Regions from separate parts of the Paenibacillus sp. HWE-109 genome, predicted to be linked through region 1. Evidence: a T-box and tRNA genes for the amino acid it is inferred to sense, from the RefSeq annotation. Region 1 holds a T-box; the other holds one or more tRNA genes.
The links. The T-box of region 1 lies ahead of ileS (isoleucine--tRNA ligase). A T-box ahead of a tRNA ligase gene usually reads a tRNA of that ligase, here a tRNA-Ile.
Positions count from the first base shown of each region.

Region 2: it has a tRNA-Ile gene. The T-box ahead of ileS (isoleucine--tRNA ligase) is inferred to sense a tRNA for this amino acid. The anticodon was not compared.

Region 1 covers NZ_CP091881.1:3,640,857-3,646,395, forward strand. The annotation lists gene ileS (isoleucine--tRNA ligase) at 1-2,329, opposite strand, end outside; T-box leader at 2,398-2,640, opposite strand; gene LOZ80_RS15495 (DivIVA domain-containing protein) at 2,714-3,190, opposite strand; gene LOZ80_RS15500 (YlmH family RNA-binding protein) at 3,344-4,126, opposite strand; gene LOZ80_RS15505 (YggT family protein) at 4,129-4,368, opposite strand; gene LOZ80_RS15510 (cell division protein SepF) at 4,434-4,856, opposite strand; gene LOZ80_RS15515 (YggS family pyridoxal phosphate-dependent enzyme) at 4,898-5,539, opposite strand, start outside.
Region 2 covers NZ_CP091881.1:7,629,860-7,635,398, forward strand. The annotation lists rRNA gene LOZ80_RS32760 (16S ribosomal RNA) at 1-1,079, shown strand, start outside; rRNA gene rrf (5S ribosomal RNA) at 1,203-1,319, shown strand; tRNA gene LOZ80_RS32770 (tRNA-Ile) at 1,403-1,479, shown strand; tRNA gene LOZ80_RS32775 (tRNA-Ala) at 1,499-1,574, shown strand; rRNA gene LOZ80_RS32780 (23S ribosomal RNA) at 1,793-4,707, shown strand; tRNA gene LOZ80_RS32785 (tRNA-Ser) at 4,851-4,942, shown strand; tRNA gene LOZ80_RS32790 (tRNA-Met) at 4,970-5,046, shown strand; tRNA gene LOZ80_RS32795 (tRNA-Val) at 5,063-5,138, shown strand; tRNA gene LOZ80_RS32800 (tRNA-Thr) at 5,150-5,225, shown strand; tRNA gene LOZ80_RS32805 (tRNA-Asp) at 5,238-5,314, shown strand; tRNA gene LOZ80_RS32810 (tRNA-Phe) at 5,353-5,425, shown strand; tRNA gene LOZ80_RS32815 (tRNA-Tyr) at 5,471-5,539, shown strand, end outside.

The DNA of each region.
Region 1 (5,539 bases):
TTAGTTCAACACCCGGGATGTACTTCCACACTTCATCTGCCGTATGCGGAAGAATCGGTGAAATTAGCTTGGTGATCGCGATCACAGCGGCATACAACACGGTTTGGGATGCTTTACGCGCAGGATCATGCGCAGCATTCGCATACAAACGATCTTTGATGATATCTAAGTAGAACGAGCTCATCTCAACCGCGCAGAAGTGATGAATCGTTTGATAAACGACATGGAATTCATACGCTTCATAAGCCTTTACGACTTTCTCAATCATCCGGTTCAAACGAATCAAAGCATAGCGATCCAGCTCAGACAAATTCTCTGGCGCCACACGATCTGCTGCAGGATCAAACTGACTCAAGTTCCCCAACAAGAAACGCATCGTATTTCGGATTTTACGGTATACTTCCGTCGTTTGATTCAAAATGTTATCCGAAATCCGGTGATCGGATTGATAGTCGACGGAAGATACCCATAGACGCAAGATATCAGCGCCCAACTTCCCGCAGACGGCATTCGGATCAATCGTATTCCCGATGGACTTGGACATCTTGCGGCCTTCGCCATCAAGGGTGAAACCGTGGCTGAGAATCCCTTTGTAAGGCGATTTCTCTTTGGTCGCAACGCCAGTGATGAGAGATGAGTTGAACCAGCCACGATACTGGTCAGAGCCTTCCAAGTACAAATCGGCAGGCCATTGCAATTCAGGGCGCGCTTCCAGCACAGCCATATGACTGGAACCGGAATCGAACCATACATCCATGATGTCCGTTTCCTTGCGGAACTCGCCATGTCCACATTTGGCACAGTGGATACCCGGAGGAAGCAGGTCCTTCTCCTCCTTGATAAACCAGGCATTCGAGCCCTCTCTCTCGAAAAGCTGAGCAACATGTTCAATCGTTTGCTCATTCACCAGAGGTTCGTTGCAGCTGCGGCAGTAGAAGATCGGGATTGGCACTCCCCATGCGCGCTGTCTTGAAATACACCAGTCTCCGCGGTCTGCAATCATATTGTGCAGGCGAACTTCGCCCCACTCTGGCGTCCACTTCACTTGCTTGATTTCATCCAGCATCTCTTGTCTGAATTTATCAATAGAAGCAAACCATTGTTCCGTTGCACGATAGATAACCGGCTTTTTGGTGCGCCAATCATGGGCATACTGATGCTGAATATCCGTCGCTTTCAGTAAAAGCCCCGATTCTTGCAGCTTCTCGATAATTTGCTTGCCGCCTTTTTCATAGAACACGCCTTCATAGCCAGGCGCTTCCGCTGTGAAGTGTCCTTGATCATCAACCGGGCACAGAACCCCAATATTGTAACGCTGGCCAATCACAAAGTCATCTTCCCCATGTCCAGGAGCTGTATGAACACAGCCTGTACCGGCTTCAAGTGTAACGTGCTCACCAACCATAACTAACGATTCACGATCGTAGAACGGATGTTGGCAAGTTACATATTCCAGTTCGCTGCCCTTCACCGTGGATAAGATTTCATATTCGCTCCAGCCTATTTCTTTGGCAGCAGAGGCCAGCAATCCTTGGGCAAGCACATATTTCTTGCCACCGGTTTGGATAACCGCATACTCAAACTCCGGATGCAGCGAAATTCCCAAATTGGCAGGGAGTGTCCAAGCTGTTGTCGTCCAGATAACAATTGCTGCATCTTGCGGCAGCTTGCCTTTGCCGTCTTTGACTGGGAAAGCTACATAAATGGAGGTGGAAGTTTTCTCCTTGTATTCGATCTCCGCTTCAGCGAGCGCACTTTCGGAAGAAGGAGACCAGTAAACAGGTTTCAATCCTTTGTAAATGTAGCCCTTTTGTACCATTTTGCCAAAAACGCGAATTTGATTCGCTTCATAGTCCGGTTGCAGGGTGATGTAGGGATTGTTCCAGTCTCCGCGGATCCCCAATCGCTTGAACTGGCTTTTTTGCTTTTCAACGGACTGCAGCGCGTATTCTTTGCAATATTCACGGAATTCGGGGATCGTCATTTTCTTGCGGTCGACTTTCCCGCTGTTTGTGATTACTTGTTCAATTGGCAGCCCATGTGTATCCCAACCTGGTACATAAGGCGCGTCGAAACCTTGCAGCGTTTTGAAACGAACGATAATATCCTTCAAAACTTTGTTAAGCGCATGTCCGATATGAATATCACCATTAGCGTACGGAGGCCCATCATGCAAAATAAATTTAGTTCTGCCCTTGCGGCTTTCCTGCACTTTGGCATAAATATCTTCAGCTTCCCAGTGCTCCTGCATTTTCGGTTCCGCCTGAGGCAGGTTGCCCCGCATAGGAAACTCGGTTTGTAATAGATTTAACGTTTTGCCATAATCCATGTTGACCTCTCCAATCTTACCCTGAACTTTGTTATGCCTGAAAAACAAAAAAAGCCTCTCATCCCCCAAAAAGGGACGAGAAACTCAGCTCGCGGTACCACCCTCGTTATAAAGCTAACGCTCTGCCCTTGCAGGCGCAGAACACAACTTCATCACTCGATCATGTGTAACGGCATGACCCGTTTCTCTCTACTTCATTCAAGAGACGCTCCTGGGGGATATTCGGTACACTGCAGAGATTAGGCTCACACCATAACCCTAATTCGCTGACCCTGCATGCTCGACCTACTCGTTCCAGTCATAGCTTTACTGAGATACATTTAACAGGAGTATACCCAATTCATTGGGCATAGTCAATAAGACGGCCTCCATTACGGGGCATTTCTACTCGTCTTTGGTCTCAAACTGCATGCTTTGCCAACCTTCTGTATTAAGCAGTTCCAGTTGGGCTTCAAGCAGCGTCCGGAATCGTGTTCGGTAGATCGACGCCTGTTTCTTCAATTCTTCAATCTCTAAAGCTACCTTCCGGGAACGTGTCAAAGATTCATTAATAATCCGGTCCGCGTTCTTCTCGGCTTCTTTCAAAATCAGCTGAGCTTCTTTTTTCGCATTGCTTCTTACTTCATCCGCTGCTTCTTGCGCTACGATGATCGTTTTGCTAAGCGAATCCTCAATATTCGTAAAATGATCCAACCGCTCTTGAAGCGTCACCGTTTGATTCTGCAAGTCTTTATTCTCGCGAATCAACGCTTCGTAATCTTTAATGACTTGATCAAGGAATTCATTGACCTGATCTTCATCATAACCGCGAAACGAGCGGGAAAATTCTTTATTATGTATGTCTAACGGTGTTAATGGCATCAGTGCCCCTCCTTAGCGTTTTGCTTTGCAAAACGGACTTCGCAAGCATAAACGGAGCCACATCGTAAAAAGCCCGCTTACACCCATCTCTATACTGTTCAGTTCGACAGAAAATAAGCAATTCCTGCAAAGTTCGTGGATAAATGTTCCACTCTAAGCAAACTTGCCGATTTTCACACGAATTCGACCTTTTTTCGTAATGCCTTCGACTTCCAGCACCTTAAAACGGCCGAATCCTTGCAGGGACACCATATCGCCTTCCTTCAGCGGCTTGCTTGGATCTTCTTCCAGCTTCCAGTTCACACGGCACCTGCCCGCTTGAATAGGGGTTAATACTTTGGCGCGGCTAAGCCGGAAGACATCACTGACAATCCCGTCCATCCGCATGGAAGCGACAGATAAAGATAGTTCTTCCAGATTCACATTAGCCAGTGCCAGCTTATCCAACGGGAGCAATTCGGTCTGCACGTGGACCTTATGTACTTGGGAGAGGTTCATGTGCAAGTAATCAGCAGCATCTTGGGTAACCAAGCAGTGGCAGCCACCCTCTATAACGTGAATATCGCCAACCTTGTCTCGCTTCATGCCGAGTCCAAGAATGGCGCCCATGTAATCTCCATGTTCCAAAGTTAGAAATTTGCCGTCTCCCGAAGAAACGGACAACACCGTCATCGCCATATCTTCCCCATCCAATATCCGGTAATCGGGAGCTATTAAAGCTCTCTTCCGTTCAGCAGCGCTGTATCCGCCATCCAAACGGCAGTGGACATCGGGATGTCGGTTAACGAGTGAGGTAAGAATAAAAGCCTGTCTGGGATCAAGAAAATCGGTCAGCTTCACAGCATGCTGCTCTGCCGCCCGCTCGATCCAATCCCAGGCTTTATCGACAAAATGATGTTCGTCAGGGTGAAAATGACCATATAGTTCTTTTGGCAAGATTAAAACATCCCTACAATAAAATCTAGCACTGCCGCAATCCCCATAACAACGAATCGCAAAGCGATCAAGGCTACGATCGGGGAAAGATCAATAAATCCGATGCTCGGAATAATTTTGCGAAATGGACTTAAATACGGTTCGACCAATTTACTAAGCAAACCGCCGATAAAGCTTTCTCTGGCATTCGGGAACCAAGAGAGAATCAAGTAGCCAATAATCATGAAATAATAAATTTCCATCAAAATACTTAAGTAATAGTGAACGTAAGCCACGTACGCATCCACCTCTGTGTTAGGATATGCGCCTATTCCTCACCCATCATCTCGGAGATGTGACCATGAATATCGACTGAGTCTGGTGTACAAAGAAAGATATTCGGCCCAAGTTTGGAGATAGACCCATTCAAAGCATATACCGTACCGCTCAAGAAATCTACAATTCGTACTGCTTGATCGCCGCGAACACGCTGCAGATTGACAACCACCGCTCTTCTTGAACGAAGATGGTCGGCAATGTCCTGCGTTTCTTCGTATGTTCGAGGCTCGCTAAGCACGACACGCGCATTCTTCTGTGAATGTATGCTGACGACATTTGCCTTATTTTTATTACGCAATTCATACGGATTGGTTTCAGGTTCTTCGGCAGCTTCCACAATCCGCTCGCGTTCCACAATCTCTTCCTCTTCTTGCAGTCCAAGAAAATTCATAAATCGGTTATAAACACCCACGATAAATCCCTCCTGTCTTATTCTTACTTTCACTTACGGTCTTATTCCTCTTTTCCAACCAGAACAGTACCCAATCTTACCCAAGTAGCTCCTTCTTCAATCGCTACTTCAAAATCTCCGGACATCCCCATCGATAATTCCTTGATCTCATAAGGAAAAAGGTTGCGTTCATTCAATTGATCGCGCAATTCTCTTAGCCCGCGAAATACAGGACGAGTTGCATCGGCTTCCATCTCATATGGGGCCATTGTCATCAAACCGGTAATATGTATATGTGACAGCTTACTAACTTCTTCAGCTAACTCAAAGAATTGCTCAGGCGCAACGCCATACTTGGACTCTTCACCCGAGACATTCACTTGCAAGAGACACTTTACTTTCAAGCCAAGGACAGCAGCCTGCTTGTCCAGCTCTTTGGCTAGCGACATCCGGTCCAAGGAATGAATATAGGCAAATCTGCCGATTACGTCTTTCACCTTGTTCGTCTGCAGGTGCCCAATGAAATGCCAGGTTCCGCGCTCATGCAGCGCTTCCCACTTCGGTTTGACATCCTGCCAACGATTTTCACCAATATGGGATAACCCTTCGTCAAGTACACACCGGGTTGTTTCCAGAGAAACATATTTCGTTACCGCTATGATATTCACATCTTCCAACGGACGGTCGGACCGCTTGCATGCTGC
Region 2 (5,539 bases), 4.0 Mb from region 1:
GTAACTGCCTTGTGTGTGACGGTATAGGAGAAGAAAGCCCCGGCTAACTACGTGCCAGCAGCCGCGGTAATACGTAGGGGGCAAGCGTTGTCCGGAATTATTGGGCGTAAAGCGCGCGCAGGCGGTTCATTAAGTTGGGTGTTTAAGCCCGGGGCTCAACCCCGGTTCGCATCCAAAACTGGTGAACTTGAGTGTAGGAGAGGAAAGTGGAATTCCACGTGTAGCGGTGAAATGCGTAGAGATGTGGAGGAACACCAGTGGCGAAGGCGACTTTCTGGCCTATAACTGACGCTGAGGCGCGAAAGCGTGGGGAGCAAACAGGATTAGATACCCTGGTAGTCCACGCCGTAAACGATGCATACTAGGTGTCGGGGATTCGATTTCTCGGTGCCGAAGTTAACACAGTAAGTATGCCGCCTGGGGAGTACGCTCGCAAGAGTGAAACTCAAAGGAATTGACGGGGACCCGCACAAGCAGTGGAGTATGTGGTTTAATTCGAAGCAACGCGAAGAACCTTACCAGGTCTTGACATCTGGGTGTAAGCACTAGAGATAGTGCCCCTCTTCGGAGCACCCAAGACAGGTGGTGCATGGTTGTCGTCAGCTCGTGTCGTGAGATGTTGGGTTAAGTCCCGCAACGAGCGCAACCCTTGATCTTAGTTGCCAGCACTTCGGGTGGGCACTCTAAGATGACTGCCGGTGACAAACCGGAGGAAGGTGGGGATGACGTCAAATCATCATGCCCCTTATGACCTGGGCTACACACGTACTACAATGGTCGGTACAACGGGAAGCGAAGCCGCGAGGCGGAGCGAATCCTTATAAGCCGATCTCAGTTCGGATTGCAGGCTGCAACTCGCCTGCATGAAGTCGGAATTGCTAGTAATCGCGGATCAGCATGCCGCGGTGAATACGTTCCCGGGTCTTGTACACACCGCCCGTCACACCACGAGAGTTTACAACACCCGAAGTCGGTGGGGTAACCCGCAAGGGAGCCAGCCGCCGAAGGTGGGGTAGATGATTGGGGTGAAGTCGTAACAAGGTAGCCGTATCGGAAGGTGCGGCTGGATCACCTCCTTTCTATGGAGACTCGGATCTGATAGATCCAGTCAAGTATCTTCGGATACACAATCGCTTACTCACTCGTGTTCAGTTTTGAAAGAGCAATCTTTCAGCAGGATGGTTACCACCATGTTGCACTCGTTTGGTGATGATGGCGGAGGGGACCCACGCGTTCCCATCTCGAACACGACCGTTAAGCCCTCCAGCGTCGATGGTACTTGAACCGCAGGGTTCTGGGAGAGTAGAACGTTGCCAAGCGATACCCATGGCAAGCTTTCGGAGAAAGCTTCGAAAGCTTGTAGGTGGGTTTTTATTTTGGGAAGTTTATCCCAAACATATATTGGCCCTTAGCTCAGCTGGTTAGAGCGCACCCCTGATAAGGGTGAGGTCGGTGGTTCGAGTCCACTAGGGCCAACCAATTATTTTCATAATCGTTTGGGGCCATAGCTCAGCTGGGAGAGCGCCTGCCTTGCAAGCAGGAGGTCAGCGGTTCGATCCCGCTTGGCTCCACCAAAACACATTTTAAGACAGGAATTTCCAAGAAATTTCGACTTGAAATGCAGCAAGAAGATGTGATAAGATAACTTTCGCCGCTGACATAGGGCAAGGATAATTGACTCACATTGCTACAATGTTGTTCCTTGAAAACTAGATAACGAAATGAAACGTAAAGTAAGAACTTAGGTTGTGTTAACCTTCGGGTTGCACAAAAATCTTTAAAGTTTTTTCTAGGTTAAGCTAGAAAGAGCACACGGAGGATGCCTAGGCACTAGGAGCCGAAGAAGGACGTGGCGAACGACGAAATGCCTCGGGGAGCCGTAAGCAGGCTTTGATCCGGGGATGTCCGAATGGGGGAACCCAGCTGTGGTAATGCGCAGTTACTCTATTGTGAATACATAGCAATAGTAGAGGCATACCCAGGGAACTGAAACATCTAAGTACCTGGAGGAAAAGAAAACAATAGTGATTCCGTCAGTAGCGGCGAGCGAAAGCGGAATAGCCCAAACCAAGGAGCTTGCTCCTTGGGGTTGTAGGACCTCGATATGGGGTTAGTTCGATAGGCGAAGTGATCTGGAAAGGTCCGGCATAGAAGGTAAAAGCCCTGTAGCCCAAATCGAACGAAATCCCTAGAGGTATCCTGAGTACGGCGGGTCACGTGAAACCCCGTCGGAATCCGGCAGGACCATCTGCCAAGGCTAAATACTCCCTAGTGACCGATAGTGAAGCAGTACCGTGAGGGAAAGGTGAAAAGCACCGCGGAAGCGGAGTGAAAAAGAACCTGAAACCGTGTGCTTACAAAAAGTCAGAGCCCTCTTTATGGGTGATGGCGTGCCTTTTGTAGAATGAACCGGCGAGTTACGTTCCCGTGCGAGGTTAAGTCGAAGAGACGGAGCCGCAGCGAAAGCGAGTCTGAATAGGGCGCTTTAGTACGTGGACGTAGACCCGAAACCGTGTGATCTACCCCTGTCCAGGGTGAAGGTGAGGTAACACTCACTGGAGGCCCGAACCCACGCATGTTGAAAAATGCGGGGATGAGGTGGGGGTAGCGGAGAAATTCCAATCGAACTCGGAGATAGCTGGTTCTCCCCGAAATAGCTTTAGGGCTAGCCTCGGAAGATGAGTTGTGGAGGTAAAGCACTGATTGGGTGCGGGGCCCGCCAAGGGTTACCAAGTCCAGTCAAACTCTGAATGCCACAAACTTTATTCCGGGAGTCAGACAGTGAGTGCTAAGATCCATTGTCAAAAGGGAAACAGCCCAGACCATCAGCTAAGGTCCCCAAGTGTGTGTTAAGTGGGAAAGGATGTGGAGTTGCACAGACAACCAGGATGTTGGCTTAGAAGCAGCCACCATTGAAAGAGTGCGTAATAGCTCACTGGTCGAGTGACTCTGCGCCGAAAATGTAACGGGGCTAAACACGCCACCGAAGCTATGGCTTGCACTTTGTGCATGGGTAGGGGAGCGTTGTATGTACGTTGAATTCTGACCGTAAGGACAGGTGGAGCGCATACAAGTGAGAATGCCGGTATAAGTAACGAAAAGATCAGTGAGAATCTGATCCGCCGAAAACCTAAGGGTTCCTGAGGAAGGCTCGTCCGCTCAGGGTAAGTCGGGACCTAAGGCGAGGCCGAAAGGCGTAGTCGATGGACAACAGGTGGAAATTCCTGTACCACCGTAGCCGTTATGAGCAATGGAGTGACGCAGAAGGATAGTGACGCAGACTGATGGATGTCTGTCCAAGCAGTGAGGCTGGTTAGTAGGCAAATCCGCTAACCGTAAGGCTGGGCTGTGATGGGGAGGGAAACTTTAAGTACCGAAGGTCATGATTTCACACTGCCAAGAAAAGCTTCTAGCCAGGCGAAGGTGCCCGTACCGCAAACCGACACAGGTGGGTGAGAAGAGAATTCTAAGGCGCGCGGAAGAACTCTCGTTAAGGAACTCGGCAAAATGACCCCGTAACTTCGGGAGAAGGGGTGCCTCGGTAGGGTGAATAGCCCGAGGGGGCCGCAGTGAAAAGGCCCAAGCGACTGTTTAGCAAAAACACAGGTCTGTGCGAAGCCGCAAGGCGAAGTATACGGGCTGACGCCTGCCCGGTGCTGGAAGGTTAAGAGGAGTGGTTAGGGGCAACCCGAAGCTATGAATTGAAGCCCCAGTAAACGGCGGCCGTAACTATAACGGTCCTAAGGTAGCGAAATTCCTTGTCAGGTAAATTCTGACCCGCACGAATGGCGTAACGACTTGGGCGCTGTCTCAACGAGAGATCCGGTGAAATTTTAATACCTGTGAAGATGCAGGTTACCCGCGACAAGACGGAAAGACCCCATGGAGCTTTACTGCAGCTTGATATTGGACTTTGGTACGATCTGTACAGGATAGGTGGGAGCCTTTGAAGCCTGAGCGCCAGCTTGGGTGGAGGCGCCGTTGGGATACCACCCTGATCGTATCGGAGTTCTAACCTGGTACCGTGATCCGGTATGGGGACAGTGTCAGGTGGGCAGTTTGACTGGGGCGGTCGCCTCCTAAAATGTAACGGAGGCGTTTAAAGGTTCCCTCAGAATGGTTGGAAATCATTCGCAGAGTGCAAAGGCATAAGGGAGCTTGACTGCGAGACCTACAAGTCGAGCAGGGACGAAAGTCGGACTTAGTGATCCGGTGGTACCGAATGGAAGGGCCATCGCTCAACGGATAAAAGCTACCCTGGGGATAACAGGCTTATCTCCCCCAAGAGTCCACATCGACGGGGAGGTTTGGCACCTCGATGTCGGCTCATCGCATCCTGGGGCTGAAGTAGGTCCCAAGGGTTGGGCTGTTCGCCCATTAAAGCGGTACGCGAGCTGGGTTCAGAACGTCGTGAGACAGTTCGGTCCCTATCTGTCGCGGGCGTAGGAAATTTGAGAGGAGCTGTCCTTAGTACGAGAGGACCGGGATGGACGTACCGCTGGTGTACCAGTTGTCTCGCCAGAGGCATAGCTGGGTAGCTATGTACGGAGGGGATAAGCGCTGAAAGCATCTAAGCGCGAAGCCCCCCTCAAGATGAGATTTCCCAGTATGTAAGACCCCTTGTAGACGACGAGGTTGATAGGTTCGAGGTGGAAGTGCGGCAACGTATGCAGCTGACGAATACTAATCGGTCGAGGGCTTAACCTAATCCCAACCAAGTGAAGAAAGGCTTTGTAGCTGATTCCGAATACTTGATTGGGGCCCAGAAAACCTAAGAACAACTAACTTTACGCACGTTTCGTATCTAGTTTTCAGGGAATACTATTTCCTGTGGTTGTGTATTATAGCTTGGAGAGATACCCAAGTGGCTATAAGGGGACCCTCTGCTAAGGGGTTAGACTGCGTAAGTGGTGCGAGGGTTCGAATCCCTCTCTCTCCGCCAGTTTCCAACTATATACACTTTTTATGTGGCGGCGTAGCTCAGCTGGCTAGAGCGTACGGTTCATACCCGTAAGGTCGGGGGTTCGAGCCCCTCTGCCGCTACCATAAAACCAACCAATTCGGAGGCTTAGCTCAGCTGGGAGAGCATCTGCCTTACAAGCAGAGGGTCGGCGGTTCGATCCCGTCAGCCTCCACCATTTCCTTATACGCCGTTGTAGCTCAACTGGTAGAGCAACTGACTTGTAATCAGTAGGTTGGGGGTTCAAGTCCTCTCGACGGCACCATCTATAATGCACGGAGCTGTGGTGTAGTGGCCTAACATGCCTGCCTGTCACGCAGGAGACCGCGGGTTCGAATCCCGTCAGCTCCGCCATTATTTTTAAGTAAGACAAGCTAGTAGTACGTACATAAGGCTCGGTAGCTCAGTCGGTAGAGCAGAGGACTGAAAATCCTCGTGTCGGCGGTTCGATTCCGTCCCGAGCCATTGAGATGGTTGTGCTGCATCAAAGCAGCACAGTATCTCGTATCTGGAGGCTTAGTGAAGTGGCTAAACACGGCAGACTGTAAATCTGCTCTCTCCGAGTTCGGTGGTTCGAAT